DNA from 2 places in the Metabacillus schmidteae genome. Region 2 is predicted to be linked to the other one. Evidence: riboswitches for the same ligand, from Rfam matches in the RefSeq annotation. Region 2 holds a riboswitch; the other holds the start of a gene.

Region 1 (15,824 bases), 2.4 Mb from region 2:
GAATAACAAATATATACATTGATCCACTTCCTTTTATAAAAACAATTATATAACAATAGAGATATTAACACCGTAATTCCTATATGTAAAGTAGGAAATACTGAGAGTATATAGTAAATTCCCTTTGACCTAATAATGAGATTACCAGATCATCGCTTTTCACTTTTAACTAATTCACTCATGACCCAGTTTGTCCTTGCACCAGTTACTCCAGTACTCGGACAATGACAGCTATCTCCTGTTAAATCAGCTACAATTGTTTCTAATAGAGGTTGGTGAACATGTTGAGGTCGCTCAAATTTCCATTCTTTTTTTCCATCAGCTGTTGTTAGAACAATTGGCTCATCACCAAATGTGGAAAAGGTAAACTTACCTTTACTTCCAACAATTTCATTCGCATCTACATTTTCAAAGGCAGAAAAGCACCAACTTCCTATTCCATGGATTCCAGATTCAAACTGATACGTTCCTGTCACGATATCTTCCGCACGATAGTTGCCTGCTTGGTTTGAAGCAAAGCCACTAGCTTCCTTTATCGGCCCCAGTAAAAAATCTAATAAATCAAGCGTATGACTGGCTAAATCAAAAAACAGACCCCCTCCGGACAATTCAGGCTGAACTCTCCACGGAAGATTTTCCGGATCCATCACATCTTCCCTTGCTTTTTGGTATTGAGTTGATGATACAAAACGGACTTCACCGATTACTTTACTTTCCAACAGCTCTTTTATTTTCACAAACCGAGGCTGTGCCCTGCGATAGTACGCAACATATAAAGGAACCCGCGCTGCTTTACAGGCGGCAATCATCTCATTGCATTCAGCCCAATTGAGTGCCATTGGCTTTTCTACATAAACAGGTTTCCCTGCCTTTGCAACTTTCAGGGTATATTCCTTATGAGAGCCCGGTGGTGTCGCAATATAGACCGCATCCACTTCAGGATCTTGAATAAGTAAGTCAGCATCATCATACCATTTTGGAACCTTATGTCTTTCTGCATAGTCCTTTGCCAGTTCACCTGTTCTCCTCATAACAGCTACCAACTCAGAGTTTTTTATTTTTTGAAATGCTGGTCCACTTTTTACTTCTGTTACATTCCCGCATCCAATAATACCCCAACGAACTCTTTCAAGTTTCATGGAAAATGGCCTCCTCTTATGTACTTTTGTTTTCATAAGTTTAATTAGTTTTAGTTGTCTTACCTACTATAAACTTCTATAGTATAAATGAACATACATATACCTAAGTATTTGTTTTGAGGATAGAGTTTCTTACTAAATATTTCCCATTTCCAGCTAAAAAAAGTCTCTTTGGATTGTGAAATCCTAAAGAGACTTGAGTTTTCCTGCTAAGCTAAATCTTCAGCTTAATAGATAGTAGTTAGAAAAATAATGACAATATGAAAGTCTATATTTTAATGTCATTTTCGTTAAAATAGCTTTTGCCAGTTTCACCAACAGTGCTATTGGTGAAATGGAAATTGACAGTATTAAACCTGCTAAATAAGATAGATGTACCGGTTTCGGCAATTAAGCTGACATTGGTACTAAGAGAAGATTCAGGTCCTCTTTGAATTAAAGACGTATAGCTGTATTTTGGATATCTTTTAAAGTTTGAACTGATTTAGCCAGCTTACCCTTTTCATCTTCAGTTAGTGATAGTTCAACAATATTTTTGACACCTGTTCTAGTGATTACAGAAGGAATCCCTACAAAAACATCATGATGTCCGTATTCTCCCTCTAACAATGCTCCAACAGGTAAGACGGCGTTCTCATTTCTTAAAATAGCCTTTGTTATTCTTACTAGCCCCATTGCAATGCCATAATACGTGGCACCTTTTGCTTTGATAATCTCATAAGCCGCATCACGCACACTAGCAGCTATCTCTTCCTTTCTCTCCTTTGTTAACCTATCTGCGATTGGTGTTCCAGCAATGTTTGTGCTGCTCCATACAGGAAATTGAGAGTCACCATGCTCTCCAATAATATATCCATGAACACTTATTGCTGCTGTTTTAAACTCTTCTCCTACTATATATCTAAATCTTGCAGAGTCTAAAATGGTCCCTGAACCTATTACTCTTTCTTTAGGCAAACCAGAGAATTTCCAAGTCGCATAAGATAAAATATCGACTGGGTTAGTAGCGACTAAGAAAATACCATTAAAGCCAGAATTCATAATGTTCTCGATAATTGATTTAAATATATTAACATTCTTATTCACAAGATCCAGTCTTGTTTCACCAGGCTTTTGTGCTGCACCCGCACATATAACAACTAGAGCAGCATCCTTACAATCTTTATATGAGCCATATCTAATATTCATTGGACTAAGAGCATAGGTTATACCATGGTTTAAATCCATGACATCTCCCTTGGCTTTTTCTTCGTCCAGATCGACTATGATTAAATCATCGCATAAGCCCTGATTTAATAACGCATAAGCATAACTTGAACCAACAGCACCATTACCTACTAATACAATTTTATTACCTAATGTTATATTCATTCTGATTCCTCCTAACCTACTTTTATATTTGTGAAGTGTTTCACATAAATTGATAAAAATTTTTTTAGAGTTTTTATATAGATAATTTATTTAGGTATGTTTGAATAATTCCACAAATTGATTTTAAAAATAACTCCTCTATCATTTGTGAAGTATTTCACAAATAAAATGTACCATGATTTTTCATTTTGCACAAGTTTACCTGAAAGGAAAAAAGAGAAATCAATTTGATTCCTCTAATGACATTCTTACTTATATTTCTTTCTTTTTGCTCCTATATGAGTACATCATAAATATTAATATAAACCATATAGGTGTCAACAATAATGCAGAACGTGTTTCTTCTGCAAACAGCATAATAATAAGAATTATCACAAAAAGCGTTAGGACAACGTAATTAATAAATGGCGTAAAAGGCGCTTTAAATGTTGATTTTGCATGTAATTGTGGACGTGTTTTTTTATACTTTAAATGTGAAATGACAATAACGCCCCATACCCAAATAAAACAAATGGAACTTATCGTTGATACAATTCCAAAGGCTTGTGCTGGAATCAGTTTACTCAAAAGTGCTCCTACCGATACGACAAGCGTGGAAATCAACAACGCATTACCGGGAACATGATTTTTATTTAGTTTCGCGAAACTGGAGGAAGCCTGGTCATTTTTGCCTAAATTATATAAAATCCGGCTTGTTGAAAACATCCCGCTGTTACATGCAGAAGCAGCTGACGTTAAGACGACAAAATTAATAATACCTGCGGCAATTGGTATCCCAATTAAACTAAATGTTTTTACAAATGGACTTTCATCTGCAGTTAGTTGTGTCCATGGATTGATGCATAACAGAACAATAATCGAGCCAATGTAGAAAAAAAGTATTCTTAAAGGAATCTTATTGATTGCAGATGGAATATTTTTTTTCGGATTCGCAGTCTCCGCTGCTGATACCCCCACTAACTCTACTCCAACAAAAGCAAATAAAACCATTTGAAATGATAATAAGAAACCTGAAATACCGTTAGGGAAAATCCCGCCATGTTCCCAAAGGTTCGTAATAGTCACTGTGCCTGCATCTGTCTTAAATCCTATTATTAGCAAAACAATCCCAATGCCGATTAATAAAAGAATCGTTATAACCTTGATTAAGGCAAACCAAAACTCTAGTTCACCAAAAAGCTTTACCGTTAAAAGATTGAATCCTAACAATACAATCAAACAGATGATGGCAGGTATCCACTGTGGTATATCAAACCAATACTGTACATATACACCAACAGCAATAATATCAGCCATTGCGATCATAATCCAACAAAACCAATATGTCCATCCAGTTACAAATGCTACTCTAGGTCCAAGGTAATCTTCGGCAATGTCTGTAAATGATTGATAACCTGCTTTGGACAACAATAGTTCTCCCAGCGCCCTCATAATAAAAAACACGGCAATACCCATTATTAAATAGGCAAAAATAATAGATGGACCTGCCAGTTGTATCGCCTTACCGGATCCTAAGAATAAACCGGTACCAATTGTGCCTCCAATTGCAATTAATTGAACATGCCTGTTTGCTAAATCCCTCTTTAATTCTTGTTGTGCCAAATCTAACTCCTCCTTAAAAGCTGCACACCATACGATGTAAATCAATGATCAAAAATAACTCATCAAAAAAAGAGATCGGATATCATCCAAATCTCTTGGTCATAAGAATATTAAATAGTATTTGTCCACCTACTAACTATTAGTATGGTTTCAAATAGATATTCTATACTCTCCTGTCCTTTTGCCTGAGATTGTGAATCCTTCGGCGCTACGGAATACCGCAGTCTCTCCAGAAGCTGCTCCTGCTATAGTTTCATCCATAGCGATCATAGCTTGGGTATTTATAAAATTATTTTCAAATAATTTTTAATTTTAATGCTCCTCACATACCTTGTCAACAACAAAAGTATCCTCTCATTCATATTTGATAAGATCCTCCTATTAACTTGCAAAGCACCTATATTATTAAATCTAGCTTTTATGTCCACAGCATCAAAAGGAAAACAAGTTAGTTAGCTAGCTGCTGATAGTTTTAATGTAAAAGGAGAGATAATAGCAAAACAAATAATTTGAATATAATATAAATTACATGTATCTATATATACTACTTATTTTCTAAAGTATATAACAATTCTGCTTTTATGAAGTACTCCATTGCCTCTTTATCAAATTGATTGATCGTCAAAATATGGCCGATCAAGTTACATATCTCACCTCTATAGTGAATTAGTTGATTTGCTTCTAAATAATATAAGACTGTATAACCTACTTCAAGTGCTTTATCATAGCTTTCCATATAATATAAAATAAGAGAATAGTGATAACCGATTCTTGGAAATAGTGTGTAGTCATTTATCTGAGGTGTTTTAGTTGAAAGCATTTCATAGGCTTTTTTGAAAAAGAGGAGTGCATCCTTATACTGCTTTTGTTCTAAATGTATTTGCCCCAGAGTATTTAGAATATCAAAGTCTATTTCATTTACAAAATAGTCTTCTTCTACTAGCTCTTCAAGTAATAGCTTCGCTTCTGAATATTCGCCTTCCCGTTTATACAATAAGATCGCAGTTAACCAAGATCTGTACTTTAAAAGCATTCTCCTTGACGGGCAGGATGTATTACGCTTTTTTATAAGTTGATCAAGTTCATTTAGCACCATTTCTAACGCCAAATAGTCATTGAAATAGATTAGTTCTCTACATAATGCTTTTATTTTGTTCAGCTTCTCATCTTTTTCAAGCAGAAGCTGTTCAAGTTGAATATTTAATCTATTTGCAATCTCATATAAGATATCCAAGCGAGGGACGTGCATATTTTTTTCCAGTCGAAAAATTGTTGATTCATCACATAGATTTTCACACAGCTGCTTTCTTGTTAGTCCCTTTTTCTTTCTATAGTACTTTATTCGATCACCTAAGCTCTTCATTCTTTACCTGTCCCTTCAGAATTTTTGACTCATTCTCCATGATTTATTGCAAATCTTCCTATTTAAATTAACAATTATCCTCACTATAATGACATTGAAACAACAGCTGGAAGGTAGTAAAAACAAATGAATGCTTTAAAGGTGACTTTCCATGGTTTCTAATTACCACCTAAAGCCATATTTACCATTTTTTATTATACAAAAGAATATAAAAAAGGGACATAATTCAGGGAAATCCACAAAAAACACTACTTTATTCCTAGCAAAAGGAGGATCTAATTATCCATGTTAAAAGAACTTGAAATAATTGAAACAGATACTCTCGTTTTTACAGAAATCGTAGCCTTTAAAAAAGAAATCTCCAACCCTATGACAATGAAAAAAGAAATGGACAAGCTTATTGAACGTCTAGGTAAAAAGGGACATACACATTGCAATAAGGTCATTACAAAGGTCATTGGCCGAGATGAAAAAAAGAAAACTATTACTATACAAATCATGGTTCCAATTACTGAATCCCATAATATACAGGGTTTCTTCAAAAAGTATGAATCCTACTTTTTTATCGATCAATATACACTAAAAGAAAGTATTAAGATTTCTATACCAAATGATATGAATGAGTTTAAAAGAGCAGTTGATCAATTTGTAAAATATGCTAAAGCTTCAAATGTGAATGAAATAGACTTAAACAAAAATCACATCATTGAAATTGCAAAGGTGGACATGAATGGAACAGTTGTCGGCTTTGATCTGCACATGGAGAAAACGTATAAGGAGGAAAAGTAAGCTATGTTAAATCTTAATGAAGGCATGCAGTTTATCAGGTGTTCCCGTAATGAATATCTTGTAAAAAAGGGCAGTATTTCAAATTATTCTTTTCATATAAAGGATGAAGAGAAATTAGGTATTTTAGAGACTCTATTTGAAAGAATTAGTTTTCCTATTCCTCAAGAACAATTAGCAGGAGAGCTAATCAATAATATTGGCCAAACAAATGAAGAATATGTTTTAGATTTATTAGAACAATTACTTGAAATTGATGTACTGATAGAATCCACTGCAGTTACACAAACTGAGAAATCTATTTGTGTCTTGACAGATTGGGAACATGTATCAGAGGTAAAAGATACCTTTGAAAAAGATCACTATTCTGTTCATATCCTGGTACTTGATGAATCAAATCATGATGAGCAATTCATTCATATTCATGATGATAAGGCTGCAAGCGAAAAATTGAGATCATATGAATATGTGATTCTCTTTAAAAACCATTTTTCCCCTGGTACATTTTATCAAGTAAATAAACTATGCCTGGAGCAAAATAAAAAGTTAATTATTTCTTATCTCGATGGAAATGAAGGAATTATTATTCCTCTACTTAATTTTGATCAAGTAGGCTGTTACAATGATTTTGAAATTTTACGCGAATCTTCTTTTTATAACCTCTTAGACTATCAAGTAATGAAGGAACGATTACTTCAACAAGATAAAATTCAACATTCATCAAGACCTCTTCACTTCCATATGCTTGTCAATCAAACGATATTATTACTAAATCATTATACACGTTTCTCATCAATGAATTATTTTGCCTACTCACTGGATTTTGAACGTATGGTAAATACGAAAACCCGATTATTGAAATTCCCAAAATGTCCAAGCTGCCAAAGTGACAAAAACCTTGTACATGCATTTATATAAGAAGATAGGAGGATGTGCAATTGGATAAGCAAATGCTAAGCATTATGTTTGAGGAGAAGGAAGAGAAGTTCACCGGTGAAGAAGTAGCTGTTTTTAAAAGATATATTGAAGAAAACGTAGCTTATTCTGAGAACATTTTTGAGTTTTTAGAGGAGAATTTATCATACTACTCGGCTCGTTATACAAGTGAACACTATTTCTCACCATCAGAATACTTTCATGTGAATTCAAATCCTGTTTCTTCCGATGAATTTTTAAAAAATATGGACCTGTATGAAAAATCTATTGAGTGGCATAGTTCAACTGTTCATCCACAAGACTCGGAATATGTCATGAGAAAAGAAAAATATGTTGATTTGGGAGATTTTCCACTAACCATTAAAGAACTCATAGCTCATTTAAACGAATATAGTAAACAAGGATATTTTATGATTGATTTGCTGATCCTTGTTCATAATGAAATATACCAATACCTTCCGCAAAAGGACTTTTTATTTAAATGGAAAAATACTTCACAGATAAAAGAAAAATTAAAACAGCATCAATATTTTTCTTTCAGGTCTCTTTCAAAGGAAATCGTAGAAGATGAAAATTCTATTATCCTACTTCCTATTTTTACTCCTATTCGAAAAATGCTGTTTTTAGGAGAGTATGGGTATAAAAATGGTTTAATCCAATATGGAAGAATCTTAGAAAGAATTAGCCAGCATCTCGAAAAAACTGGACAACCCTTTGAACATATAGAGTACCTTGATACTAGTAAAGTAAACGAAATACTTCATCTTGACGGAGTAGAAAGAAGCATTATGGAAGTTTTTATTACGAAATCTTAAGAAAGGGGCTGAAGACTCTATGGAAGGAACAAGAATAAAGGAAATTCCGGATAAACTGCAACAAATAAAAGAACAGCTACTAGATGTGACAGATATGGACCAAGTAAAGGTTGCCCATGAAATAATTGATGATACACCTTACAAAACGAAGAATTACATGAAATATATGCATGATGAGTATTACATCCAGCATAATAAAGAACATATTATTAAACAATCGCATAAAAAAATACCTCTTAAGGTGAATAGTGAACGATTTCAGAACAAAATGGTTTCACATCTAATTTCCAACAGACATTCACTGAGAGATTATGAAAACAAAAAAGTAGATTTTGAAACCTTCAGTAACATCATTCACTATAGCTTTGGTGTAAAGAACTATGGATTAGGTGCATATAATCAAAAGAAATATCCATTTAAGTATACTAACTCACAAGGCGGTCTTAACTATCTTGATTTGTACATAGTGGTCAATAATGTTGAAGGATTAGAGCAGGGCTTATATTACTACGATTTTATAAATGATGAACTTTGCTTAATGGACATTGGTAACATGAGGCCGCTTATTAACGAAATTAACTTTCAAAATGAATTTACAGTATACAGTAATTTTATCTGTTTCATCGTGGCAGATATGGAAAGAGTTGTTCCGAAGTATTATAAGAGAGCATACCGTTTTTCCCATGTTGATACAGGAATTCTAGCTGCCTATTTACAGCTAATTGCAGAATATCATGATTTGGGGTCCTGTTCTGTTGCCGGATATTTAGAACATAAATTAGAGGAGTTGCTTGACCTTTCAAGCAATGATTATCCTATTCTATCGATTTGTTTTGGATATAAGCCAGAGGAGGTTTAGGAAATCGTTATCCTACAAATATTACTCCTTATGATCCTTATGTTCATTCTTAGAAAGAATAGAAAAGCACCATATCTATATGCAGGTACATTAGCTATATGTATCACAACAAACATTTTCTTATTAAACTCTATACATTTTAATCTATCGTTTTCTATCTTGACGGTATTTATCGTTGTTATGCTTTCTTTTCTGTTTTTTATGCTTGATTTTTTCATTCTAAATATGATTACTCAAAAAGTCATACTTATAGATCTTTCCTACTATTTTAAAGGAAAAGTCCATTTTCCAGCATTCTTTCTATCCCTCATCATAGGGATACAAGAAGAGTTACTGTTTCGATATTATCTATTTCAAGACAATGATTATTCTGATCTTTTACTGCTTTTTTTGGGAAGCATTTGTTTTGGATTGATTCATATCTCTTTCTCCTACTATGATGTTTTTTCCAAAGCAATATTAAGTTTGATCTGTGGAGTGATATTTCTTTTGACAAATAGTATCCTCCTATCCATCCTCTTTCATGGAATTTATAATTATTTAACCTTAAAAAATAAATCATCAAAATCGGAGGTTGTTACTGTTGCAAGTTAACGTAAACTCCTTAGTCAAAAGCTACGGTGATAAAACAGTATTGGATGGCATTAACTTATCTTTACAAAATCCCGGGGTGTATTTAATTGCCGGACCAAATGGAAGTGGAAAAACGACCCTTCTCGAAATCCTTGTCGGGCTTCGACATTATAACGATGGGCAGGTGACAATTAACGACAGTAGAGTTGATCACATTAATATAAGAAACTATGTGGGATTTCTCACACAAAGTAATACTCTCCGCAAAAATTGTACCGTGGCAGAGGAATTAAATCTTATAAAAGACTTATTTAAGTTAGATATCGACACGTACGATTATTTGAAAGAGTTTAAACTGCAGGAATACTATCATCAAAAAACAAAAATGTTGTCCGGCGGAACAAAAAGAAGAGTACTAATTGCCATGTTATTCATGCCCAAGTATCGCATTGTTGTACTGGATGAACCTGTTTCAGGACTTGATACATTTAGTCGAGATGAAATATGGAATATGATTCGGGATTATTCACAAGACAATATTGTTATTGTTTCTGATCACTATTTAAATCAGGCTGCACAATATAGTGACTATGTATATCTATTGAATAAAGGAAAAGTCGTCCTTCACGGCAACACAAATGAGCTAATTGAAGATTTTGAACGGGGCTTCGTCATTAAAACAAGAAAACATTATTTACAAGAACTTAAGCAATACATAAATGAAGGAAATTCACAACTTGATTTAAAAGTTTCCGGTTCGGTCTATAACTTCTTTATAAAGAAAGAGGATTACGATACCTTTCATTCAGTAAATTCTTCCGCAAAATTCAACATGCATCCAGTAAATTTGGAAGATATTTATTTTTATCACACAGGAGAGTTAATGAAGGAAACGGAGTGAGATCATATGAGGACTCAAATGGCCTTTTATAAAGTGGAAATGAGAGCATTACTGCGAGAACCTGTTTCAATTTTTTTCATGATTATTTTACCTATTATATTGACCATCGTCTTTGGCGGGGCTTTCGGAAGAGAGATGACTCAATATGGAGAAAATGTATTAGGAATTGATACAGTTGTTCCTGTCAATATTGTGTTCCTCCTTGCAAATGCCGGGTTAATGGGAATTCCGATAACCATTTTGGAACTAAAGGAGCAGGGAGTATTAAAAAGATACAGTACCTATCCGATCAATATTAGAAGTTATTTCTCTGCTTTAGTTCTCACCTTTTCAACTTTTAGTATTCTATCTACATTTCTTTTTGTTACATTGTCATTTGTCGCATACGGTGCATCTTTTTACATGAATGGCATTGAGATACTATATTTCATTCTTCTCTACTTATTGATCATTTATATTTTTTATGCAATGGGCTTTTTAATTGCGTTATTTATTAAATCTGCAAGAACAGCTAATTTAGTTTCTTCAGGTCTTTTTATGGCACTGCTATTCACTTCTGGAATTGTCCTACCATTGGATTCATTACCAGAATATGTACAATATGCAGCAAAAATATTTCCGATGTCACACAGTATAGAGGTTATTCAAATGCTTTGGATTAGTGAACTTTCAATTAATGAATCTTTTGGTAGCCTATTATACTTATTCTTACTGGCAGCCGTTCTATTTATCGTATTAAGGAGTGTGAAGGTTAGATGGGACTCGTAAATGAAAAGAAAAGAGTAAAGGTCACTATTCAAAATAAACGAAAAATTTCAGAACCTCCTTTTCTTGAATATGAGGATTTCACCAATTATAAAGAGATGAGCAGCTACTTAGGATATTTTAATCTTATTAAAAAACTTGATATTGTCATGGCACCCTCTTCAGAAATTCCATTGTACATCGGAAATTGTGAATTCATGAATATCAACTATTTCTTTAATTATTTACTCAGACGAACAAGCATGAGTGTAAAGTTAAATGAATCTATCTTTGCCGGTGGAAAAGGGTTTACTTTATACAAAGCTATTTGTTCTTCCCTTGGAGAGGCATTTGAAAGACTTATGGCATGCCTTGAATATTTTGAACAAAAGGAACTCATTGAACTGGGATCTTATCATGACCTGCAGAAAAAAGGAATGAACGCCATTCATCCTCATGACATTAGGAATTTTTCAGCAGATCAATTTATGGATGAAAACTTTTTATTTGAAGAGTTCCATGAAGACACCTATACCAGCTGGATAAAGATGGAGGAATTAAATTCTGGAGATATCGTCTATATACCAGCTTGCCTTATTCTTATGTACTATAAACCCCAAACTCCAGAAGAAAAGAGAATAGGTTATGCTACTTCAGGTGGTCTTACATCCCATTACTTAGAGCACCATGGTATTGGGCACGGTCTGATGGAAATTATAGAACGGCATGAAATAAATCTATCTTGGTACTGCCAGGTAAAACCCGAAGAGATTATCATTGATAAAATTCATAATAAACAATTAGAGAGATTTAAAGATTATATTAAAGAAAAAAACATCCGTTTCTTTAGACACAATGTGGATCAGCAAAATTTTCATGTCATTACAGCCATGTCCTTTGACGATGATATGACCAAATACTCCTTTAATACTGGAGGGGGAATTTCATCAGACATTGAAAAAGCAATACTTGCTTCAATGGAAGAATATACACAAGCCGTTAATAATACGCGAAAGATCGTTTATGCTCCTAACTGGCTGACATCTAAATTTTCAAATGGAGTATTGGATGTTAATGAGGATGATGATCCTAAACATTTCAAGACATTCTATCAAGCAGTTTCATACTATGGACTTAAGAGTAATCAGCATAAGTTGAATTGGTATGTAAAAGGGAATCAACAGAGACTACTTTCTGATATAAAAGAGAATCAAACAAATCAAAACATTCTTGATTACGTAAAAAAGCACCACCTTAACCCTTATATCTCCAGACTACTGATAGGAGATCGTTTTAAACATATTTATATCTCCAAAGTATTTATGAAAGAATTTACCCCTGCATTTATCGCGGGCGTACCTGTCCTTGGCCATGAGAAATATGACGAATACTTAGCAGAAGGTGTAGACATTAATAATGAGATCCTGCCATTCCCTTAACCTATTAATCTATTTATTAAAAGGAGGTGAGAATATGAAGGTAATCAAAAAAGTTGAAGACCAAAAGGACTTCAACGCAAGTGCATTATCACCAGGCGGATGGTGCTGCTCTTGCTGCTGCTGGTGCTGGGTAAACATCTTCAATTAATTTGTTTGAAGGAGGGGGAGTATTTGCGAGATACTCCCTTTTCCTATACCTATCACTATTTTATTCTACTCTCAATAAATTATACATTGTTTTTTGCTTTTTCTGAACAATGAAAAGTATTCCTGATTCTAATCAGTTCATAACATCATTTTTATTATAAAAATGATACCCTTTTATATGAGTTTTTAATCTCCTTCTTACAATACTTGATTCTGGACGTTTTTCAGGGAAAGTTAATTCAGGTTTTTGATCCTATTTTTGGAGTTGCTTCTAAATTTGTATTCTGAAGCTGTTGTTTTGCAAGCTTTCTATATAATTCATGATGTTCAATTAATTCATAATGTGTACCGATACCTGTAATATTCCCACCATCTAAAACAATAATTTGATCTGCATCAATAACAGTTGATAAACGGTGTGCGATAACAAGTGTTGTTCTACCTCTCATTAAACGTTTAAGTGCATGTTGAACAAGATGTTCTGAAGCACTATCTAAATTAGAAGTTGCTTCATCTAATAAAAGAATTTTCGGATCACGTATTAAAGCACGGGCAATCGCAATTCGTTGTCTTTGTCCTCCTGATAGCTTTATCCCCCGTTCGCCAACCTCTGTATCAAATTTCTGTGGAAGTCGAGAAATAAAATCTAAAGCATTGGCGAGATCTGCCGCTACTTCTATTTCTTTCTCTGCAACTTCTCTTTCCATACCGTATATAATATTATTCCGAATTGTTCCTGACATGAGCGGACTCTCCTGAGATACATAGCTAAATTGACTACGCCATGACTTAAGGTTGAAATCCTTTATATTTGTATCACCAAGTAAGATTTCTCCTGACGTTGGAATATAAAATCTTTCTAGTAAGGCAAATAAGGTTGTTTTACCACTCCCGCTTGGACCGACAAATGCGGTGGTCTTTCCAGTAGGAATGGACAATATCATATTTCTTAGGATAGAAGTTCCTTTTTTATATCCAAAGTTAATATCTTTAAAATGAATATCCTGAGAAGGGTTTTGAACAATAAGGTTATCTTCACTCGGTTCTCTATTAAGAGATAGAATGTATTGAACTCGTTCAGCTCCTCCCATTGCCTTCTGAAAAGCTGTAAAAAACCCTGCCATTTGGCTAAAAGGAACTACAATTTGAAACATATAAATGATTATGGCTACGAGAGAACCTGCTGTTAAAGCACCGGAAGCTACTTGAACACCGCCGTAACCAATTAGGAGAACAAGTACGAGCATCATCGTAAATGACATGAAAGGTGTAATAACAGCAAGAATTTTTGCTTCCTTTAAACCATATTGGAATAAGTGATGTATAAGGTCATTTCCTCTTCGTTGTTCTGTTTTCTCTGCAACAAAAGCCTTAACAAGTCGAATATCAGTTAAAACTCTTCCTAAATTTGCAGAAAACCCTGCCATCTCATCTTGTGTTAGCTGTGAAACTTTATACATCTTTTGTCCCAGCGGCATAATAATCGCAATTGATAGTGGAACAGCAATGAGCATAATTAATGTCATTTTCCAATCAATAAAAAGGAGAATGATGACCGAACCTACAATAGTGATTAGTCCAGTAATAAAAGTAATTAAGTGTTGCGTAATTAGCGTTTTAATTGTATTTGTATCTTGGGTTATCCGGCTCATCGTATCTCCTGACTCATGTTGGTCAAAATAAGGTATTGGTGAATGGAGAACATGTTCCCAAAGTCGCTTTCTTATAGATGCAACAATTGATTCTCCTAAATATGTCATAAAATAATAGGAAAGTCCTGATGATATTGTTTGCACAATAAACGCAACAGCCAATAAAAGAATAACCGACACCTCTAAAGCTGATTGGGAAAGCTGATCTACCAATGATTTTGTAAATAGAGGAACAATTAGCCCAGCCCCAGTCTCAAGCAAGCTAAGAACAACGGCCACACAAAATATTGTTACAGGTGGTTTTGAATTTTTAATAAGGGCCCAAAATTCACCAATATGATTCGCTTTAGGAAGATTCTTTTTCTCCATTTCCATCTTGTAAATCTACTCCTTTCCTTTTTAAGTAAGCATTTAAGGCACTCGCAATCCATTCCTCCTCTTCAGCTGAAAAAGGGGAATGGAATAGCCATACATCATCCTCTACTTCTTTTTCAGAAATTTCCTGAACAAACGCAAGATCATCACCTGTTAACTCTTTTACAAGTGCCATCATTTCACCAATGAGATCTTGAACACGCTGATCATCCGGATCAAGGTTACGTAGTTTTTTTAAATCCATTGAAATTTCCACCCATTTTTTCTCTACTTCCAACTGCTTACTTTCGGAAACATCGTATATAGTTTCAATCAGATCGCCATCTATATAATTCTTTAACCACTCTTTTTGTTCGTGTTCCATTTGAATCGTACTAATAAGGGAAATAAAGATAGACGGCTCAATTTCCTTACGATCTTCTATTATATGAAGGGCATGATCTAAAGCTTTAATCACATTTTCAATTTGTTTTTTCTTTTGAACCATTTTACTTTTCTGAAAGAAAAGAGTCTCCTTTAAATCCCAAGTTTCTTCTTGAAAAAACTCCTTAATTTGCTCAAGTGAATATCCTAAAAATTTTAATGTAAGAATTTTTTGTAATGTAATAAGATCACTATTGGTGTAATAACGCCGGCCTTTATCTGTCACATATGAAGGTTTTAATAAATTTAATTCATCATAATAATGCAACGTTCGAATGGTTGTTGCTGTCTTCTTGGAAAATTCACCAATTGAATAACTCTCCCCCATGTAGGATCCCTCCATTTAAGTTTCTATTATTATCTTAAAACCTAACGTTACGTGAGAAGCAAGTAAAAAATATAAATAGGTATATCTTATTTCAAATGAAATCACTCCCTGTATTCACGAAATATACATAAATTAGAAAACTTACAAATTACGACAAAATCATTATCTTTTTTCTAGTAAAATTGTAGTTAAAGTTTAATAATAGGGTAAAATAACTGTAAACTTTGTAATAATATCAACAAGATAAGATTTCGATGTCGAAGTTATACTGGGGGAAAGAGTATGGGAAACACTGCAGAACAACCTTTTAAAGAAAATGATCAAGCAAATAAAAAACCAGTTAAGTGGTATAAAAATTGGAAATTGATCAC
Region 2 (15,824 bases):
AGTGTTGCTGTAACACAATAGTTCAATCTATACGTCTGGGATGAAACTCTCAGATAAGAGGACAAAGAAGGGACAAAAATAACTGCCCCTCTCTGTTCTTTTTCTCTATATAGAGTAAGATAATATCAATTCTAGTTCCATAAACAAGCTAATAAAATAGCACAAATTTAGGTGGTGGTATAAATTATTGAATCTGCCATACAAATCAGCTTAAGTATTCTCTGGATATTTCTTTTTATCCAAGGGATGCGTAAAGGTAACTTGCAATTTACACATTTATTATTATTTCTTATTGCAATAATCTTATTACCGCTATCCTTATATAAACTGTTCACCATTTCATTTTAATGAGAGGTTCAAAAGGAGAAAATGTAGGATCACTTAGAGAAAACATACAAATTTATCAAAGTGGAATAGTGCAACAACTATTCCTTTTTGGTTTGAATTTAGAAAAGGAGGAAGTTATCTTTATTTCAAGGAAAACACATCAGAACAATATTAGCAACTTGACAAGAACTACTTGTGGGAAAGAAAGTGAAAAGTAATGATTATAGATAGATATTAATTTTAGAAACTAGAAACTTATGAAAAAGGAATACTATTTATAGGTTAAGAATTAAAACGGGGGATGAGGATTCAAGTATATAAAATTCTCCCTTGGACAAATTACGAGATCCAAGGGAGATTTTTATTGAAGGTTTATATTGTTTAGGAAGAAAGGATATTATTTAAAGGATAGATGTTATAATACCTATCCTCCTATAGGATACTTACTTAATAAGAATTAGTACCAGTTTTATTTTCTGTACTTGTTATAGGCTCAATATGTTTCTCTGTACGATCCTTTACCAAGGAATACTTCTTTGAATTGATATTAACTTCTTTTCTTAATTCAATAAACAAAGACCAACACATTAGAAACATGATAATAGCGAAAGGGAATGCTACTACAATAGAAAATCGTTGTAGAACCTCTAATCCACCGGCTAGTAGTAAAACAGTAGCAACCAGTGCTTGAATAATTCCCCATGTTATTTTAACGCTAGTAGATGGTGTTAATCTCCCTCTCTCTGAGAGCATTCCTAAAACATAGGTAGCTGTATCAGCAACTGTAATATAATATACTGCTATAACTAAAAAGCCTAACATGCTTAAAAGTAAAGGAAATGGTAAATACTCAAAGAAGTTAAAAATAGATAATGAAAGATTTGAAGTGACAGCTGTGGCAAGTTCTGTGTTTCCTAAGTTGTGAATAATATGTAATGCTGAACCACCAAAGACAGAAAACCATAAAAAAGTGCCAAGAGTTGGAACAATTAATACACCAAAAATAAATTCACTAATTGTTCTCCCTTTAGAGATTCTAGCAATAAATAAGCCAACAAAAGGTGCCCATGCAATCCACCATGCCCAGTAAAAGAGCGTCCAACCATGTAACCACGATGCATCTCCGAATGGCACTAATCCTAAACTCATATTAACCCAATTGCTAATATAACCACCTGTTGAATCTATTAGCGTATTAAAAATAGAGGTGGTTGGACCTGCAACGATAATAATAGCCATTATTGCGATAGATAAAAGCAGGGCCGTATTTGACAGGATCTTAATTCCACGGCCTATTCCGGTACTGATTGATAACATATAAAGAATTGTAGCAACACCAATAACAGTCAACTGAATGGGTAGAGTATCCGGAATATTGAATAAGTGGTTTAAACCGGCAGTGATTTGCATAGTTCCTAATCCTAAAGAAGTTGCTATACCGAAAACAGTTGCAATAATAGCAAGAATATCAATTATATTTCCTATTGGACCGTGAATTTTTTCTTTTAAGATGGGATAAAAGGCAGAACTAACGGAAGCAGGTAGTCCCTTTTTGAATTGAAAAAACGCAAATGCCAGCCCTATAACAGCGTATATTCCCCAGGGTTGTAACCCCCAATGAAAAAATGAATATTCCATAGCTTTTTCAGCTGCAGCAGCATTATATCCTTCTCCAACTGGAGGTGAGGTGTAGTGTAGCACTGGTTCAGCAACACCATAATAGACAATTCCTATTCCTGTACCTGCACCAAATAACATCGCAAGCCAGGATCCTGTTGAAAATTCAGGTTTATCAGCATCCTTACCGAGTCGGATTTTACCATACTTTGAGAACATTAGGTAAAAGGAAAATAATACAAAGAAAAATGCTCCTAAAATATAAATCCATCCTAAGTTGGAAACAGTACCATCAAATAATGCGGAAGTAATTGTATTCATATTTTCAGTGAAAAAGATTCCCCAAATAATAAAGATACAGGTTAGTAAAATCGAGATAAAAAATAAGCTGTTTAAATATAAAGGCTTGGTTTTCATAGATAGCTCTCCTTTTCATTTAGATATTTTTTGGGAATTTTACTTTTTAGTTACGGATAAAACAGTCCATTTGATGTAAAGAATTATTAGTACATGAAGTTGAGATAATTGTATGAATTCAGAATTTCTTTAAATAATCATAATAGCTAAAAAAAGGAAAACAATTTATAGAAGATTAACATAACGCCAACTCCCTTTATTTTGAGATGAGATATTTAATTACATTTTTATATTAGTTTAAAGGTTCTGTACAATTGATTTGGTAGAAAATGTAACGATGAATTTTTTGCGTAGATAGTTTCTTCTTACTAAATAACAATAAGAAATTGAAGTTTGTTATACGAAGCAGTAATGGGGATATTTTGGCAGATAAACACATGACATAAACAAAATAATATAACAAGTATACTTTTTTATACTAAATGATATTAAAGTGACTACTTAAAATTTATTATTACTGGATTTATAATCTAGATATCGGATAGCGGAGTTCTTATTTACCGAATAGGTGAGAAAAATGAGTGAGGTAAATGGTTAAAACGTATAAATAAATTGACTTACAATATTTTTAAAATTGCGATTGACTTTTTCTTATTATCAAATTATTCTAAAAATAACAAAAATTTAATAAGAGCGGATGACAGTTGTGGGAGAGTGCAAGTAACACGCCACCGAAGGAGCAAGTTCCAAAAATACCCTTGGAATAAATCTCTCAGGTAGATGGAACTACAACTGGACGCAACTCTGGAGAGCGCGTATACGGTATGACGCCACCAAAGGGGAAGACTCTAAGAATGTTAGAGTTTAAACTCTCAGGTAAAAGGACAGAGAAGGGGAGCTAACGCTACGCTACCCTTTTCTGTCCTTTTTTGTGTACAAAAAAGGTAGTGAAGCATCCTGTATTAAACAGTTTTCTTAGAAAAATAGATTAGTAACTGATTACTAAAAGAAAACTGATCTATCTTCAAGGAGGAATTGAGAATGGGTTTGCGCGTAAATGATTCTACCATTTTTGAAGCGATTGAGAAGGAGAAGTGCCGTCAGCATCAAACACTAGAGTTAATTGCATCAGAAAACTTTGTTAGTGAAGATGTCTTAGAAGCTATGGGAAGCATCATGACAAATAAATATGCAGAAGGATATCCAGAGAAGCGCTATTATGGCGGATGTGAGTTTGTTGATGTAGCCGAGCAAGTAGCGATTGAGCGTCTAACGGAATTATTTGGATCTAAGTATGCTAATGTTCAGCCGCATTCGGGAGCACAAGCAAATCTCGCTGTTTTTTATGCATTGCTAACGCCAGGAGATAAAGTGATGGGAATGGATCTCTCCCATGGTGGTCACTTAACACATGGAAGTCCTGTCAGCATATCTGGAAAATGGTTTGACATTGTGTCCTACGGTGTAAGAGAAGATACTCACTTGATTGATTATGATGAAGTTGAAAGCATTGCAGAAAAAGAGAAACCAAAATTAATAATTGCAGGGGCAAGTGCCTATCCACGAACGATTGACTTTAAACGATTTAAAAGCATTGCAGATCAAGTTGGAGCAAAATTTATGGTCGACATGGCACATATTGCTGGACTCGTTGCTGCGGGTCTTCATCCATCACCAGTTCCATATGCAGATGTCATAACAAGCACAACACATAAAACCTTGAGAGGACCGCGTGGCGGAGTTATTTTAACAAATAAAGAAGAGATCATAAAAGCTGTAAATAAGGCTGTTTTTCCAGGTATTCAGGGTGGACCGCTTATGCACATCATTGCAGCTAAAGCAGTTGCCTTTAATGAAGCACTACAGCCTAGTTTTTATAAATACTCTAAGCAAGTAATTACTAATGCAAAGATATTAAGTGAAACATTAATAAGGGAAGGAGCAACACTTGTTTCTGGTGGTACGGATAACCATATTGTCCTATTAGATGTTCGCCCATGGGGCTTAACTGGCAAAGAAGCGGAAAAATTATTGGAAGAAGCAGGTATTACCGTTAACAAAAACACGATTCCATATGATCCAGAGAGTCCGTTTATAACTAGCGGAATTCGGATGGGAACTGCTGCACTAACAACTCGTGGAATGCAACGGGAAGAAATGGTGAAAATTGGTGAAATGATCGCTGAGATTTTAAAAAATAAAGGTGAAAAAACGGTGCTTGAAAAAGCTAAAGAAACAACGAAAGTCATTTGCGGTATTTATCCTTTATTTCAACAATCAATTTATGTTTAAGGGAGTGTGATTATCATGGAATTTCAAAGTTGTTTTGATATTATTGGTCCAATCATGGTAGGTCCTTCAAGCTCTCATACAGCAGGAGTAGTATCAATTGGAAAGTTTATTCATGAGTTGGTTGGTGGATGTCCCGAAGTGGCTAACATTATTTTTTATGATTCCTTTGCTGAAACCTATCAAGGTCATGGAACTGATAAAGCATTGCTTGGTGGCTTGATTGGGCTAAAAACAGATGATTTGCGAATTAGACAATCATTAGAATTAGCAGAAAAGTATGGGGTAAAGTACGATTTGGAATTTGACGTTCACTGCGACTATTTTCCTCATCCAAATACAACGGTTGTAAAAGCGAAGCGTGGTGATCGCCATGTTAAGGTTGGCGGTGTATCCCTTGGGGGCGGTATATCAAAAATCTTTATGATCAACGATGAACTGGTTGATATTCGACTAAGCACAGATGATGACTATGCAGCACTTGCCAAAAAGGTTGAACAATGTGGGAAAGTATACCCAGGGTTACTTTTATGAACATTCAGTCTATGGAAGAGTTGATTGTAGCTTGTCAGAGTGAGCAAAAAAACATTGGTGAAATGATGTTAATGTTGGAAGTAGAAAAGTCGGGAAAAGAGGAAGAAACCATTATCCGTATGATGGAAGAACGATTAATAAAAATGAAGGAAGCCGTAGATAACGGGATAAAAGATCGCTCAACTGCACCAAGTGGTATTTCCGGAGGTGATGCGGTGAAAATGTTTGAGTATACAACACAAGGAAAATCACTTTCAGGAATCTATATTAGCGATGCCATGACTTACTCATTAGCAACATCAGAAAACAATGCACGAATGGGAGTCATTGTTGCTACGCCGACAGCAGGAGCGGCAGGAATCTTACCGGGTGTACTTTTTTCACTTCTTAAAAACGATCATTTTTCCCATCAAGAGTTAGTTATGGGGTTATTTACAGCAAGTATGCTTGGTTATGTGATTGCAAACCGCTCGTTTATTTCAGGAGCAGCTGGAGGTTGTCAAGCAGAAGTAGGATCTGCAACTGCTATGGCTGCTGGAACCATCGTCGAGCTAAAAGGAGGCACTCCGGAACAAGCCGTAAATGCGACGGCTATTGCCATGAAATCACTGTTAGGTTTAGTATGTGATCCTGTTGCTGGTCTTGTTGAAGTACCATGTATTAAACGAAATGTCATTGGGACATCGATCGCCTTTTCAGCCGCAGACTTAGCTCTTGCGGGTGTAGAAAGCCGGATTCCGTGTGATGAGGTGATTGAGGCCATGTATATGATAGGAAAAGAAATGCCGCGAACCTTAAAAGAAACATCACTTGGTGGACTCGCTGCAACAGAAACCGCTAAACAAGTAAAGGAAAGAGTATTTTGCAAGAAATCTTAATTGGAGGTGTAAGCATGGAAACAACCGTATTGAAAAGAACACCACTATTTGATGTATATAAAAATCATGGTGCAAAGGTGATTGACTTTGGAGGGTGGGCTTTACCAGTCCAGTTTTCAAGTATTTTAGAAGAGCATCAGACGGTTCGAACAAAAGCAGGGCTTTTTGATGTTTCCCACATGGGAGAGGTTCTTATTGAGGGGCGGGATGCAGAAACGTATATTAACACTCTTGTAACAAATGATGTCACAAAGCTTCATATTAACCAGGCTCAATATACAGCAATGTGTTATTCGGACGGTGGAACCGTCGATGACTTACTCGTTTATAAGTTAGAAGATCATAGATTTCTCCTTGTAATTAACGCAGCCAACATTGAAAAGGACCTAAATTGGATGGCGCAACATGTAACTGCAGAAGTAAATATAACAAATATTTCAAATGAAGTAGCTCAGCTTGCTATACAAGGTCCAAAGGCGGAAAGTATTTTGCAAAAAATAACGGAACTCGACTTATCAACCATAGGTTTCTTCCGTTTTGAACAGGATGTTAATCTAAATGGTATATCTGAAGTTCTCGTATCCCGTACAGGGTATACAGGAGAAGACGGCTTCGAACTGTATTTAGCATCAGATAAAGCAAAAGAGCTGTGGAAGCTGCTATTGAAGGTAGGTGAAGAGGATGGACTTAAACCATGTGGGCTTGGTGCACGTGATACGCTGCGGTTTGAAGCATGTCTAGCCCTATATGGTCAAGAACTTACAAAAGAAATCAATCCAATTGAAGCAGGAATTGGTTTTGCAGTCAAAACAAACAAGGAAAGTGAATTTATAGGTAAAGCTGCACTTGTTAATGAAAAAATAATCGGGCTACGTCGGAAGATCGTTGGAATTGAACTAGAGGGAAGAGGAATTCCTCGGCATGGATATAAAGTTTTTACCCAATGGGAAGAGGAAATCGGATTTATTACTTCAGGAACACACTCACCAACATTAAAGAAAAGTTTAGGTCTGGCATTTGTTTCAGCAAAATATGGCGAAGTAGGAACACGATTAAAAGTTCAAGTCCGCAATAAATTAGTAGATGCAGTTGTAGTACCAACTCCTTTCTATAAAAAGGGAAAATAAAAAAATATAATAACAGAAAGAAGGATAAATAATGGCTAATAAACTAGCAAACTTACTATATAGCAAGGAACATGAATGGGTGTTGGAAGTAGATGACAACCGTGTACGAATTGGAATTTCCGATTATGCACAAAAACAACTGGGGGATATTGTATTTATTGAAGGACCTCAACTTGATGATGAATTAACAGTAGATGACACAATGGGTACGATCGAGTCTGTAAAAGCAGTTTCTGAATTATTTGCTCCGTTATCCGGGAAGGTTGTCCGGGTGAATGAAGAGCTTGAGGATGAACCTGAAACAATAAATAATGATCCTTATGAAGCAGGGTGGTTAGTAGAAGTAGAATTATCCAATCCAGAAGAACTAAAGGCCCTAATGAACGAAGAAGCGTACCAATCATTTATTAATGAAGGAGAGGAATAACGTGACTGCTACCTATCGATATCTTCCAGATACAAAACAAGATCAAGAGGAAATGTTATCTTATTTAAACGTACATTCAATCGATGATTTATTTAAGGATATTCCAACGGATATTCGCCTAGATGAAGAATTAGAGATTCCGAAAGCCATACCAGAACCATTGCTTGTGAAAAAAATGAGTCAGCTTGCAGCAAAAAATAAACATGCCAATTCCTACTCAACATTTTTAGGTGCCGGTACTTATGATCACTACATTCCGAGTGTTGTGAATCATATGATTTCACGTTCAGAATTTTATACTGCTTATACACCTTATCAGCCAGAAATTAGTCAGGGGGAATTACAGGCTATTTTTGAATTCCAGACAATGGTTTGTGAATTAACCGGTATGGATGTTGCCAATTCATCTATGTATGATGGGTTTACCTCTCTAGCTGAAGCAGCATCACTGGCAGTTGTATCAACAAAGCGTTCAAAAGTGCTTGTATCAAAATCAGTTCATCCTGAGTCACGTGCAATCTTAAAAACAGTGGCAGCTGGCCCAGAGTTTCGTGTTAGTGAAGTGGATTTAATCGAAGACATAACAGATATGAAAGACTTGGAAGCACAAATTGATAAAGATACGGCTGCTATTATTGTTCAATATCCAAATTTCTTTGGATCAATTGAAGATTTAGCGATTATGAACGATATTGCAAAAGCAAACGGGGCATTGTTTATTGTAAGTGCAAATCCGCTTGCATTAGCTCTTTTACAATCTCCTGGAAAGCTTGGAGCAGACATTGTTATTGGTGATATGCAGCCATTAGGTATTCCAATGTCTTTTGGAGGACCACACTGTGGTTACTTTGCAGTTAATAAAAAATTAATGCGGAAAATTCCAGGCAGAATAGTCGGACAAACAACAGATGAGCAAGGAAAACGTGGATTTGTGTTAACCCTTCAAGCTCGAGAGCAGCATATTCGTCGGGATAAGGCCTCATCAAATATTTGTTCGAATCAAGCATTAAATGCATTAGCGTCTTCCATCTGTATGACTGCACTTGGAAAACAAGGAATTCGTCATATGGCACAACTGAATTTTGACAAGACCAATTATATGGCAAAATCTTTACAGGAAAAAGGGTTCGTAATTAAAAATCATTCACCTTTCTTTAATGAATTTATTGTTGAACTTCCATGTTCAATAAAAGAAGCAAATGAAAAGCTTCTAGACCAGGGGATTATTGGTGGATTTAATTTAGAAAATGATTATGGCTTTAAAAACCAGGTGCTGATAGCAGTTACAGAGCAGCGGACAAAAGAAGAGATTGATCAATATATAAGGGTTTTGGAGGCGGTTATTTATGGTTGAATATAATGAAATGATTTTTGAAATAAGTCGACCTGGTCGTGTCGGTGCAAGCCTTCCAGAAAGTGATGTTGACCGAATTAATATAGAAGACAGACTCCCAAAGCATCTAATCCGAGATATACCAGCGGAACTCCCTGAGGTTTCGGAGCTGCAGCTTGTTCGTCATTATACAGCTTTATCAAATAAAAACCATGGAATTGATAATGGCTTTTATCCACTTGGCTCTTGTACGATGAAATATAATCCAAAGATAAATGAAGATGTTGCAAGGTTAGAAGGGTTTAGTCGAATACATCCCTACCAGTCCGAAGAAACAGTGCAAGGTGCATTAGAGCTACTCTACGAATTACAAGAGGATTTAGCTGTTATCACAGGAATGGACGCCGTAACATTACAACCCTCTGCAGGAGCTCAAGGTGAATGGACCGGGTTAATGATGGTGAAAGCCTACTTAGAAAATAAAGGGGAAAAAAGAACAAAGGTGCTTGTTCCTGATTCAGCACACGGTACGAACCCTGCTAGTGCTAATGTTGCTGGTTTTAAGACCGTTACAATTCCTTCAAATAAAAATGGATTAGTTGATTTAGATGAATTAAAGAAACATGTTGACAATGATACAGCTGCATTAATGTTAACAAATCCAAATACACTTGGGTTATTCGAAAAAGAGATTGTTGAAATTGCTAAGGTTGTTCATGAAGCAGGGGGATTACTTTACTATGATGGTGCTAATGCCAATGCGATCTTAGGTAAAACAACACCAGGTAAAATGGGTTTTGATATCGTTCATTTAAATCTTCATAAGACATTTACTACACCTCATGGTGGCGGGGGACCTGGTGCTGGCCCAGTTGGTGTTAAAAAGAAGCTCATTCCTTATCTGCCAGTACCGCGTATTGAAAAAAACGGTGATCTGTATGTTCTTAATTCTAATCAGCCACTATCAATTGGACGAGTAAAAGGTTACTATGGAAATTTTGGCATATTGGTACGTGCTTACACGTATATTCGTACAATGGGTCCTGAAGGACTGCGTCAAGTATCTGAAGGAGCTGTTCTCCATGCGAATTACCTTCGTAAGAAACTAGAGCCTTATTTCGAGGCACCATACTCACAAGTGTGTAAACATGAATTTGTTCTTTCTGGCTCGAGGCAGAAAAAACTTGGCGTGAGAACGTTAGACATTGCAAAACGTCTCCTTGATTTTGGTTACCATCCACCAACAATTTACTTCCCGCTTAATGTGGAAGAGTGTTTAATGATTGAACCGACAGAAACGGAGACAAAAGAAACAATAGATGCTTTTGCACAAGTGATGATTCAAATCGCGAAAGAAGTTGAGGATAACCCTAATATTGTATTAGAAGCACCACATACAACAGTTATAGGCCGATTGGATGAAGTTCAAGCAGCAAGACAACCAATTTTACGTTATACAAAAGAAGAAGTAGTAGAACTTGTAAAAGAATCTGTCCAAGTATAACCAAATCTTTTTTTGGCTTCTCTTTATCAATATTAAATATAAGAATATTATGATGCTATTGGAATTCAAATAATTGAACCCCACAGGATTTTAAGGAACAAAAAATTGGACTGTCAAAAGGCTTAAATCATTGTATAGCAGGGACCACTTACTCGCTCCTCCTATCATACCGAAGAAGAGGTAAAGGGCATTAAGATGTTTAATGAAAAGGAGAGGGATTGATGTTTATTACCATTACGGAAGCAGCATTAGAAAAGCTACAAAATTTGGAATGGAAAAGAGAACACGCACCTAGAATTGATGCCGATATAGCTGGAGGATGTGGATTATTTGTCAAATTCTCACTAATTTTTGATGAGCCACGCCGAAACGATATTGTCATTAAATATGGTGAAATTACCATTCAAATTGATCCATTTACCAAGCGTTATTTAGATAATGAAACTCAAATTGATTATTCTGAGGAACACCAATTTTCTGTTGGAGAACGTTTTGCTTCAGGTGCATGTTCCATTGAATTTGTGTAATAAGAAGCTTATAAGGTGCAAGGAACTCAATATATTACAAAGATATTTAAGAAAACCAAATATATAAATACGCCACTATTATTTACTTTTTTAAAATGTGTGTTTTGGTAAACGTGAACAAAGAAAGCTACTTGTATTTCAATAATACAAGTGGCTTTCTATTATTAGTATTCTAAATCTCTATTTTATTATTTTTATGAATATCCTCTGTTCCGGCATCCAAAGCCGTCTTGTAATACCAGCATTTATGCTCGATGAGTTCCATCGTCTTTTTTAATTCCTCTAGTTGTGATTCCACATTAGCTTTTCGTTCTATAAACATGTCATATCTTTGCTGCAATGTAGAATCCCCATCAGAACACCAATCAATAAAGTTTTTAATTTCCTTAATAGGCATCCCGGTAGATTTAAGACATTCAATAACTTTTAAAGCGCCAATATCAGATTCCTTAAACAATCGCGTTCCGTTAGATCTCCGTTCAACAAAGGGCATTAGTCCCTCTTTGTCATAATAACGCAAAGTATATACTGTTAGGTTCAATTCTTTCGCAACTTCACTTATAGAATATGATTTCAATTTGTATCTCCCTTTCTACCATATATAGACCTCGAGTTAACTCTATATTTATGTGGGGATTTTATCACTCCATTTGCTTTATGTCAAAGTATAAAAATATAGAAGATTCAAACTCTATAAATTCTAGTTAACTAGAGAAGATAATGATAATTGATCTAAATCCTTACTGAAGAAGAATAAAAAAATATCAGTAAACCTCTTGACCTAGAGTTAACTATAGGATTTAACATTGTTTTGTAGAAGGGAGCAGGGATGTAAATCAACTTGATTTAGTCACTTACCTGTTAAAAGTGAATATACACTCTCTTGAAAAAGGAAAAAATAGGAGGTTGTTTTAATGATTACTGCTAAAGCACGTGCTGTCGATGGTCCGGACAAACCGTTTCGAGCTGCTGAAATTAAACGACGTGATCTTGATTTACATGATGTTTTAATTGAAATTAAATTTGCAGGAATATGTCATTCTGATATCCATACTGCGCACGGTGAGTGGGGTGAAGTGAACTATCCGCTCGTACCTGGACATGAAATAGCGGGAATTGTCACAGATGTTGGAGCCGAGGTTACAAAGTACAAGGTCGGTGACCGTGTTGGGGTCGGATGTATGGTTGACTCCTGCGGTGAATGTGAGAACTGCCGAAAAGGAGAAGAACAATACTGTCTAAAAGGAAATATCCCTACATATGCGGGTGTTGACAAATACGGCGAGCCAACACAAGGAGGCTATTCTACACACATTGTCGTAACGGAAGATTTTGTAGTCAAAATACCTGATAATATTGAACTTGATGTTGCAGCACCATTGCTTTGTGCAGGTATTACTACATATTCACCATTAAATCATTGGGGAGCAGGTCCAGGTAAAAAAGTAGCTGTAGTTGGTTTGGGTGGTCTTGGTCATATGGCCGTCAAGATTTCACACGCCATGGGTGCTGAAGTTACCGTGCTGTCACAAACATTGAAGAAAAAAGAAGATGGCTTGCAATTCGGTGCAGAAAACTATTATGCGACTAGCGACCCGGATACATTCCAGAATCTTGCTGGTACATTCGATCTAATCATCAACACGGTAAGTGCGCAGATCGATATTAATGCTTACCTTTCACTATTAACACTGGATGGAACCCTAGTAAATGTTGGTGCTCCTGCAGAGCCATTGGCTGTTAATGTGTTCTCTCTTATTCCTCATCGCCGTTCGTTTGCAGGGTCAATGATTGGTGGTATCCGTGAGACTCAGGAAATGTTGGATTTCTGTGGAAAACATAATATTGTTCCTAATATAGAAGTGATATCAGCTGATCAAATTGACGAAGCATACGAACGTGTTTTAGCTTCAGATGTGAAGTATCGATTTGTTATTGATATTAGCACGATGTAAGATGCCTATAAGAAAATGATCTGTTCATTTATTAATGAACAGATCATTTTCAGTTGATAATTAAAAGAAACTCTTTAATGCCAGAATATATAAGTCCATTAAAAATTAATTAAATTCCTTATCTTTCATTTATATAAATTATGTAGTCTTCTTCGATTTATATAGTTCATTTCTTGTAGATCATTAGTTTGGAAGCGAGGTTTTGTCTAATGAGTTATTTTTTTATGATAAAAATGCAAAAATTAAAAGCCTCAGATATACGGGGCATTCAAATACACAATCAAGGGGAAAGAATGGAACAAACAATCTCCCATAATGGGTGTTTAAATTTAAACTATGATCTTGTTAATGAGGAAAAAATAGATTATTTGGAAGCTGTCGAAAAAAGACTAGACAACGTCGTTTTTTCCAAAAAGAAAATTCGAAAAGATGCAGTAAGACTATGTGAATTTCTTATCACTTCTGAAAAAGAGTTTTTTGATAGCATTTCAGATAAAGAAAAAAATAGGTTTTTTAAAAAGGGATTAGACTTTCTTCAAGACAAGTATGGAAAAGAAAATATCATCTATGCAAATGTTCATTACTATGAAAAAACTCCCCATATGCACGTAGGGTTTGTACCGATAACAGAAGATTTTAGACTTCATGCAAACTCTATATTTACAAGGTTACATTTGGCCATGCTTCAAGATGACATTCTTAATTATATGATGGAAGCCGGATTCGATTTAAAACGGTCAGATTCTAATAAACGGGAATATATATATGGTTTGTGATTTTTAAGCATCAGATTACCTTCCCAAAATCTGTCATATTTCTGCCTCCTTCAATATTTTGCAAACCCTTTCTAACTTTTTTTAATATCAACTAATTTTATACATAAATAGCAGGATTGTTATAGTTTTTAGTTGTTTCATTACTTCAATAATGTGAGGAGGATGTTTACACTATTGATATAGAAAGATTTGCATTTATTGATAAAAAGGGAGATGGTTCAGGTGACAACAAAATTAAAGACCATTACGAATGAACAAAAAGAACAGTTTGAAAAAGCAGGATATTTAATTGTAAAAGAAGTTTTTACGATAGAAGAAATTAAAGAGATTGATGAAAACTTTATGAGCATGAGTAATGAAGTAATTCCCGGATGTTTTGCTCCTGACCTAAGTCAGTCATTAAAAGAAGGCGAAGGTGACCCTCTAAAACGATATCCCAGAATGATGCATCCACACCGTGTAAATGATGTTGCGATGAAATATATGCTACATCCTAAGGTTATGAAAATACTAGCCGATTTGTTTGAAGAAGAGGCGTTAGCCGCTCAAAGTATGTTTTACTTTAAACCACCTGGGGCACGGGGGCAGGCTCTTCACCAAGATAACTTTTATTTAAAGGTAGAACCTGGCACTTGCATTGCTGCTTGGACAGCTGTTGACAGTGCAGATCAAGAAAATGGTACATTACTCGTTGTACCGAAAACAAATAACGATGAACTTTATTGTCCTGAAAAAGCGGACGCTAAGGAATCATTTACAACTCACTATGTAAAAGTGCCTAAAGGATTAAAAGCTGAGCCAGCCATTTTAGATCAAGGAGATGTATTATTTTTTAATGGAAATTTAATTCACGGATCCTATCGAAACAAAACAAAAGATCGATTCAGAAAATCGTTTATATGTCATTATGCCGGCGAGTCTACTACAAAGATAGGAAGTTTTTACAGTCCGTTATTTAAGGGAAATGGCAGCAAGGTAGAACCTGAAACAAATTTAGATTCAGGCCCGTGTGGAGAGGTTTTTGATGTAGAATATCCTCATTAATGAGTTACGATTGAATAGTAGAAATAAAGAAAAAGGAGATAAAAAAGTGAAAATTGATATCCAACAGTCCTGGTGGGCTATGAATGGACTAGGCAATGATAATAGAGAGTGGACGATGGAAGAAAAGTTTGAAAAAATAGCCGAAGCAGGCTTTACGGGTATCATGGGGGAGCTTCCGGAAGAACATGATATGGATAAATGGAGACGGTTACTTGATGAGTATCAGTTTAGCTTTGGAATACATTCTTTTCCATCCAAAAGAGAAGATCTTCAACAACTCCTAACAAAAGCGAAAGAATTTGGAGTACAATACGTAAGTTCTCAAGTTATGGATGATTTTATTATCGGAGAAGAAGCAGTTCAGTTATTAAAAAGTCTAGTTGACGAGGCAAAAAAAGTAAATATCCCCTATTTTGTGGAAACTCATCGAGGAAGAATTACTCAAGACTTGATTAGAACTGTGAACTATGTAAAAGAAATTTCGGATTTACGTTTAACCGTCGATTTATCACATTATGTTGTAGCTGGTGAAGGGTGTCACTCAAAAAAAGCAGAAGAATGTTTTGATATCCTTTTAAAAAGAACGTCCTCAATCCATGCACGTGTATCGAATGGACATCAAATTCAAATTGATATTGGGTCAGACGGTAACCATCCAATGACGGAAAGATTCGTAAAATGGTGGGAAAAAGGTATGTCATACTGGTTGCAGGAAGCAAATCAAGGGGATGTTCTTCCTCTTGTCTGTGAGCTTGGACCACCAGATTATTCAATCACAAAACATACATCTATCGATACGATTGAGATATCAGATCGCTGGGAACAAGCGATTGTGTTTAAACGGATTTTAGAAGAAGCATGGGGAAGAGTAGTTCAAAGTCACTCTTCAGTTACAAGATAAGATTCTTTTCTTTATAAAAATAGTCAATGTTTAGTAGTTGAAGCGCCTTCCTGGTACATGGGTAGGTGCTTATTTTTGTTTAAAATTGTTTTTTTAAACAAGGTTAAAGGTTATGGTAAAATTAGGATAGATAATGAAGGTCACTACCGAAGAATGTTTCCTAAAACTTTTTGGTAAGGGGAGGACTGACGAGACAATATGGATTTTAGCATGCTCCATTATATTCGT

The links. Region 2 has a riboswitch for glycine ahead of glyA (serine hydroxymethyltransferase). Riboswitches for the same ligand answer to the same signal wherever they lie in the genome.
Region 1: it holds a riboswitch for glycine, as region 2 does, so the genes downstream of both, HWV59_RS01060 (amino acid permease) here and glyA (serine hydroxymethyltransferase) in region 2, are expected to answer to the same signal.

The regions. Positions count from the first base shown of each region.
Region 1 covers NZ_CAESCH010000001.1:234,496-250,319, forward strand. Annotated here, with positions in the region: gene HWV59_RS01045 (L-cystine transporter) at 1-19, opposite strand, end outside; gene HWV59_RS01050 (Gfo/Idh/MocA family protein) at 150-1,139, opposite strand; gene HWV59_RS01055 (L-lactate dehydrogenase) at 1,575-2,510, opposite strand; gene HWV59_RS01060 (amino acid permease) at 2,763-4,112, opposite strand; glycine riboswitch at 4,276-4,355, opposite strand; gene HWV59_RS01065 (helix-turn-helix domain-containing protein) at 4,657-5,475, opposite strand; gene HWV59_RS01070 (hypothetical protein) at 5,761-6,264, shown strand; gene HWV59_RS01075 (hypothetical protein) at 6,268-7,179, shown strand; gene HWV59_RS01080 (hypothetical protein) at 7,200-8,012, shown strand; gene HWV59_RS01085 (SagB family peptide dehydrogenase) at 8,032-8,871, shown strand; gene HWV59_RS27470 (CPBP family intramembrane glutamic endopeptidase) at 9,097-9,465, shown strand; gene HWV59_RS01095 (ABC transporter ATP-binding protein) at 9,455-10,345, shown strand; gene HWV59_RS01100 (ABC transporter permease) at 10,352-11,113, shown strand; gene HWV59_RS01105 (YcaO-like family protein) at 11,101-12,528, shown strand; gene HWV59_RS01110 (ABC transporter ATP-binding protein) at 12,915-14,696, opposite strand; gene HWV59_RS01115 (MerR family transcriptional regulator) at 14,674-15,453, opposite strand; gene HWV59_RS01120 (L,D-transpeptidase family protein) at 15,736-15,824, shown strand, end outside.
Region 2 covers NZ_CAESCH010000001.1:2,643,650-2,659,473, forward strand. Annotated here, with positions in the region: gene HWV59_RS12650 (NAD(P)/FAD-dependent oxidoreductase) at 1-21, shown strand, start outside; gene HWV59_RS12655 (BCCT family transporter) at 775-2,361, opposite strand; glycine riboswitch at 2,999-3,100, shown strand; gene glyA (serine hydroxymethyltransferase) at 3,343-4,593, shown strand; gene HWV59_RS12665 (serine dehydratase beta chain) at 4,609-5,124, shown strand; gene sdaAA (L-serine ammonia-lyase, iron-sulfur-dependent, subunit alpha) at 5,121-6,002, shown strand; gene gcvT (glycine cleavage system aminomethyltransferase GcvT) at 6,017-7,129, shown strand; gene gcvH (glycine cleavage system protein GcvH) at 7,161-7,556, shown strand; gene gcvPA (aminomethyl-transferring glycine dehydrogenase subunit GcvPA) at 7,540-8,910, shown strand; gene gcvPB (aminomethyl-transferring glycine dehydrogenase subunit GcvPB) at 8,903-10,393, shown strand; gene HWV59_RS12695 (iron-sulfur cluster biosynthesis family protein) at 10,615-10,920, shown strand; gene HWV59_RS12700 (MerR family transcriptional regulator) at 11,093-11,497, opposite strand; gene HWV59_RS12705 (NAD(P)-dependent alcohol dehydrogenase) at 11,835-12,875, shown strand; gene mobV (MobV family relaxase) at 13,085-13,651, shown strand; gene HWV59_RS12715 (phytanoyl-CoA dioxygenase family protein) at 13,874-14,695, shown strand; gene HWV59_RS12720 (sugar phosphate isomerase/epimerase family protein) at 14,742-15,596, shown strand.